Linked DNA regions of Crateriforma spongiae. The protein of the gene in region 1 interacts with the protein of each later gene in a pairwise test. Links are inferred from orthologs where the notes say so. Each region holds a gene or a part of one and is shown on either strand. Other genes may lie near its edges.

What was found.
Region 2: the proteins of HFP54_RS02965 (region 1) and priA interact in binary tests that used the Escherichia coli proteins (3 or more experiments, as listed by UniProt). The link is inferred for Crateriforma spongiae from one-to-one orthologs.

Annotation. Positions count from the first base shown.
Region 1 is NZ_JAAXMS010000001.1:800,301-803,285, reverse strand. Bases 1-2,734 are described here. They hold HFP54_RS02965 (single-stranded DNA-binding protein), read left to right. Parts: upstream 1-985; coding sequence 986-1,483; downstream 1,484-2,734. Other genes in these bases: rplI (50S ribosomal protein L9), read left to right, coding at 1,560-2,087; rpsF (30S ribosomal protein S6), read left to right, coding at 505-927; pth (aminoacyl-tRNA hydrolase), read left to right, coding at 1-422. UniProt on the Escherichia coli protein: Plays an important role in DNA replication, recombination and repair. Binds to ssDNA and to an array of partner proteins to recruit them to their sites of action during DNA metabolism. Acts as a sliding platform that migrates on DNA via reptation.
Region 2 is NZ_JAAXMS010000002.1:280,765-284,045, forward strand. Bases 159-3,188 are described here. They hold priA (replication restart helicase PriA), read left to right. Parts: upstream 159-515; coding sequence 516-2,861; downstream 2,862-3,188. Other genes in these bases: nadD (nicotinate (nicotinamide) nucleotide adenylyltransferase), read right to left, coding at 159-279; HFP54_RS05240 (c-type cytochrome), read right to left, coding at 2,931-3,188. Outside these bases: more of nadD, read right to left, coding at 1-158; more of HFP54_RS05240, read right to left, coding at 3,189-3,281.

The DNA.
Region 1 (2,985 bases):
ACAGCGGCGGACAAAAACTGGTCCTGCTTTGGCCACACACTTACATGAATGCCAGCGGCCGAAGCGTCCGCAAGGCAAAAGATTTTTACAAATTGGATGACGCCGACCTGCTGGTCGTCTGCGACGATCTGAATCTGCCGACCGGGCGATTGCGGATCCGACCACGCGGCAGTGCGGGTGGCCAAAAAGGGCTGGCCGACATCATTCGGATGTTGGGCGGCGAAGAATTTGCCCGCTTGCGGGTTGGAATCGACCGACCGCCACCTGGTTGGCAAACGCCCGACTATGTGTTGGGTCGCTTCGATTCCCAGGAACAGTCGTTGATCGATCCGGCGATCGATCGTGCCGCTCAGGCCGTCATGGACTGGGCAGTGGACGACATGACGGCGGTGATGAGCCGATACAACGCGAAGGCCGATTGACCGAAAAGCCGCACAGACAACGAAACGATCCGGTGACGAATCGCCCCGGCATCGAATCACTTTTTACGAGAGACCCCGAAAAGTGGCCAACAACACCTACGAAACCCTGTTGATCCTGGACAGCAACCACTACGCACGCGACCCCGGTGGCGTTGCAAAACGAGTGGAAGAAGTTGTCACGGCGGCCGGTGGTGAAGTTCACGTCAACCGATTGTGGATGGAACAGAAACTGGCGTACCCGATCAACGGGCACCAAAAAGGCACCTACTGGTTGGTGTACTTCTCCGGCGAAGGCGATGTGGTCGCCAAGACCGACCGCGGATTCCACTTGGATGACGCCGTCGTTCGCCACCTGACCATCCGCTTGGATCCGCGCCTGGTGGAACCGATCCTGGCAAACGCTCGCGGCGAACGCGTCGTTGGAGCGGATTCGGACGAAGCCGGCGACTCGGAATCCGGCGACACACCGGCCCCGGCCGCCGCCGAAGCCCCGGCAGAAGCCTGATTCCGCGTTCCGCGATTCATCGTCACATCCCCCAAACCACAACAAGGAGACCTCGCCGATGGCCAGCTACAATCGCGTCGTCTTGATGGGCAACTTGACGCGAGACATTGACTTGCGTTACACGCCCGGGGGACGTGCCGTGACCGACATCGGTATCGCCGTCAACGATCGACGAAAGAATGCCGAAGGCGAATGGGTCGACGAAACCACTTTCGTGGACGTCACCCTGTGGGGACGAACCGCGGAAGTCGCCAGCGAATACCTAAGCAAGGGCTCTCCGATCTTTATCGAAGGCCGCCTGAAACTGGATTCCTGGGAAAAGGACGGCAAGAAGAATTACAAACTGCGGGTCATCGGCGAACGCATGCAGTTGATCAGCGGACGTGACGGATCCGGCGGCGGTGGCGGCGGTCGTCGTCCCGCACAAGGCGACGCGTCCCAGGGCGGTCCCCCGCCGCAAAGCCATCGCGATGATTCGGGTCCGCCACCCGGACGCGGTGACGCGCAGCCGACCGGCGAAGGTGCCGGGTACGAAGACGCCGACATCCCGTTCTGATCGACTCGCCGCCCAAGGCCGACGAATCTAACCAAAACACTTCATTCATTCACCATTTCCATCACAGATCACGATCATGCCTGCGACCCGTCACAAGCAAACGTTTAAACGCCTGCCCAAGGGCGAAAACGGCGGCATCCAACTGTTGCTGATCCACAACATCGAACACCTGGGCAAGCAGGGCGACATCGTCGAAGTCAAACGCGGTTACGCGCTGAACTACCTGCTGCCGCAAGGTCTGGCAACCATCGCCAATGACCACCACAAGCGAATGGTGGAAAAGCACCGCGACAAACTGCGTGCGATCGAACTGGAAAAGCTGAAGGAGTGGCGAGACCTGTCCGACGAACTGGGCAAGCAGTCGATCACGATCGAAGCCAATGCCAACGACGAAGGTCACCTGTACGGAAGCGTCGGTCCGCACGAAATCGTCGACGCCCTGAAGGAAGCCGGCTTCACCTTGGCCCAAGACCAGATCCGTTTGGAAGGTCCGCTGAAGGAACTGGGTCTGTACACGGTCAAGATCCACTTGCACAGCGAAGTCGACGCCAGCCTGAAAGTCTGGGTCGTCCCGACGGTCACCGCCGAATCGGCCGAAGCCTGATTGCAAGCCGTTGACCGTGTTTCGTTTGTCCGGACATGCATCCGGACGAGACACGCGGCCGAAGACGAAGCGCGGGGCGATCACCGGATCGTTTCGCGAATGCATTGCCCCAGCCCTAACCGAATCGGTTCGGCCGGGGCGTGCGATTGATTGGGTCGCCTCCGTATCTGATTCGCCTCAGCATCGGAGTGACCAACCGCTTCCATAGTGATTGAAATTCGACGGTTCTCGGTTCGCCTTAAGTGAACCAGACACAAACACCACACCGCGGGGCTGTGGCGGAACTGGCAGACGCGCTGGATTTAGGTTCCAGTTTCTTCGGAAGTGCAGGTTCGATTCCTGTCAGCCCCATTTCGGACGCCTTGTCGCCGCGCCGGACCCGCCGACCGGTCTCCTTCGCGGCAGCCATTGCCCAGGTATCCCGCGCGAAAAACGCTTCGGCGTGACGATGCCCGTGGTTGCCTCAAAGGCGATTGTCGTCGCTGGCCATGGAAGACAGCAACGCCGCCAGCTTTTCGGTCGGCAGTGTCGCTTTGGGACGCGGCGTGCATCTTCGGCTCGACATCTTCCTGGCCGGAAATGCTTCCAACTCTCGGGTCTTGCGACAGCATCGGCTTCGTCGAATTTACGTCCCAAGTCCCAGGTCTGCGGGGTCGGTCGAGCGACCAAGACAGCTGGTCAGAGAGATGTTTGACGGGTGATCGACAACCGGTCTCTGGTTCCGCTTGACGCGCTCGTTGGTCGCATCCGCACGTTCTGGACCAGCTGTCTCATTGACCGTATTGCAAGACACAAATAAATTGCCCGCCAAAACATGACGTTTTACACGGGCATCTCCCTAACCCTCGACTTTTTTTAACGACCGTTCCCCAGAGAACAAACATGGCCAAAAAAGCAG
Region 2 (3,281 bases), on another replicon or contig:
TGCTTTCAGCTCCGCCAAGGTGTCGACGGTATAGCTAACGTCACCCCGGCGAATTTCGCGATCGTCGACGATGTGTTGGTCGGCACCGCCCAATGCCAACCGCAGCATGGCCACACGGGTTTCATCCGCGGCCGCCTGCCGATCCTGTTTCAGCGGGGACGTCGCCGTCGGGATCCACCTCAATTGGTCCAACCCCAGTGTTTCGATTGCTGATTCGGCGATCCACAAATGCCCCAGATGCACCGGGTCGAACGATCCCCCAAAAACGCCAATACGCATGATGAAATGTCACTCTTGTCTATCGGTCCGGGCAACGACGGCCATCTTTCGACCGTGAATCATTCTCGAGCCATGGCCCCAACGCATCCGCATGCCTCAGTTCGCCCCGCGGGTGACCAGACGTGTCAACGACATCGGCAAAATGCCAGCCAACGACACTTTCGAAGGGATGCATTATGTTGACAGATGCCTGCAATCACGCCCCCCACGACACGAGTCCGCCGTCGGGCAACGCCATGACGCACGATTTTGACCACGATCCGCCCCACCGCAACCGCGGGGATGACGCGTCGCGTCAGGTGGATCTGTTCGATAAATCGCCGCCGCCCTGGGAATTGGTCGCAGCCGAAGAAACCGCAATCGCCCGCGTTGTCTTCAGCCAGTCGCCGCACGGCCCGTATGACTACGCAATTCCCGATGCAATGCGGTCACACATCCAACCCGGGTCGCGAGTCCGTGTCCCGCTGGGACGACGACGGGGCGGCACGATGGGCTGGTGCATCCATGTCGACATGGCCGGCAAAAGCCGGCACAAACTGCGTGAGATCAGTGAACTGCTGGACGAGGAACCTCTGTGCGATCCAGCTTTGGTTCGACTGGTCCTTTGGATCGCCCACTACTACCAGGCACCCGCCGGACAAGTCTTCGACACGCTGATTCCGTCCAGCGTACGAAGCAGCGCCGGCACGAAACAGAAGACGTATTTCCGGGCCGACCCCAAAGATTTGACAGAAGAAATCGTAGCCGGCCTGTCACCCAAGCAACAAGCTGTTGCGCGAATACTGCTGGCCGCAAACGCCCCCATGACGGCGGCCCAGATCAGCATCCAAGTCGGTTGCACCGAAGACCCGATTCGGCGTCTACACAAAAAGGGATTGCTGTCCAGCGAACGCCGACGTGAACAAAACAGCGGCATGTCCACCCGCTGGCAAATCAACGACGGGGAAGCGGAGAAAACACACCATCTGACTGACTCGCAATCGGACGCATTGAAACAGATCAATCAAGCCGTTGAATCGGAGAAAACCAAGGTCATGCTGCTGCATGGCGTGACCGGCAGTGGAAAAACCGAAGTCTACATTCGTGCAATCGAACACTTGGTGAAATTCGGCCGCGGTGCGATCGTGTTGGTGCCCGAAATCAGCCTGACTCCGCAAACACGGGGACGTTTCGAACGACGCTTCGATAGCGTCGCGGTTTTACACAGCCAGATGACGCCCGCCGAACGCCATTTCCAATGGCAGCGAATCCGCAGCGGCGAAGTTCAAGTCGTCATCGGCCCGCGAAGCGCCGTGTTCGCCCCCCTGCCCAAACTGGGGCTGATCATCATCGATGAAGAACACGATGGTTCGTTCAAACAGGACACCCAGCCTCGATATCACGCCCGAAAGGTGGCCATCGCTCGTGCAAATTCACTGGGCATTCCCGTGCTGCTGGGTTCCGCCACGCCGTCGCTGGAATCTTGGCATGCCACACGAACCGGCCACGCCGAACGTCTATCGCTGCCTGATCGAGTGCATGACCGGGCCATGCCCGACGTTCAATTGGTCGACATGCGCATCAAAGACGATCGAACCGTGGGTGCGATCAGCCGCCCGCTTCATCAAGCGGTTCAAGAAACAATCCATGAAAAGGGCCAGTGCATTTTGCTGCTAAATCGGCGAGGGTTTGCGACCACCATCCAGTGCCCATCGTGCGGTCACGTTGTCGCGTGCCCGGATTGCGACATGCCACTGACGCACCATCGCGACGGCGGCAAAGCGATGTGCCACTACTGTGACTTTTGCATCGCGACGCCTCCATGGTGCCCGGCATGCCGATTCGACGGTATCCGATACGGAGGCCTGGGCACACAAAAACTAGAAGTCGAAGTCAAGGCACGGTTCCCCAACGCCAATGTCGCACGGATGGACAGCGATACCATGCGGCGACCGGGCAGCCACCAAAAGGTGCTCTCAGCATTTCGATCAGGAAAGATCGACATCCTGTTGGGAACACAGATGATCGCCAAAGGCTTGGACTTTCCCAACGTGTTATTGGTTGGCGTGATCAACGCCGACAGTGCCCTGCACTTCCCCGATTTTCGCGCCGCTGAACGAACATTCCAACTGGTCACCCAAGTCGCCGGACGAACCGGCCGTGGTGACCGCGGTGGTCGCGTGATCGTGCAAACCTATTCCCCGGAACACCCCGCTATCCAAGCGGCATCGCGGCACGATTACATCGGGTTTGCCGAAGACGAATTGGTCAACCGAAAGAAGTACAACTACCCGCCGTGGGGCAGCGTCGCTCGGATCATCATCCGTGGCACCGAAGAAGAGACCACCGAACGTATCGCCGAAGAATTGGTGGGACGCATCGAAGCAACGCGGGACTTGCTGAAACACGAAATTCGCATCCTGGGCCCTGCCCCGCCCCCGATTGCTCGTCTACGCGGCAAGTTTCGTTTCCACGCTCTACTGCAGTGCCCGGAATCCGGCCCGCTGGGCGAAACCATTCGGCGTGCTTGCCAGGATTTCCGTATCCCCGAAAAGGATGACGTCCAGTACGTCGTGGACATCGACCCGATGGACATGCTGTAGCCAAACTAAATCCTGATTCACCACTCACTCGTGCCTGGCATCGAATCGCTGAGCAACCTTCCCACCTGATTACAGCGACAGAACGTACGCCACCAGATCATTGACCTGTTCGTCACTCAATTCGGACGTTCGTCCGTGACGATCATTTTCATTGAACTTCACCAAGACGTCTTCGATGGTGGCCGCACGTCCGTCGTGCAAATACGGCGCGGTACGCCAGACTTCCACCAGCGACGGTGTGTCAAATCGCTTTCCACGTTCCCGATTCAAACCAGTCCCCACGTCATAAGCATTGCCTTCGGTGAAGTTCGGTCCGGCGTGGCAGTGGATGCAGCCCGATGTGGCGAAAACCTCGCGACCTCGCTGGGCCGCTTCGCTCAGTTGGCCATCGATACGGTGGGGGCTGGGCATCGGACGCAG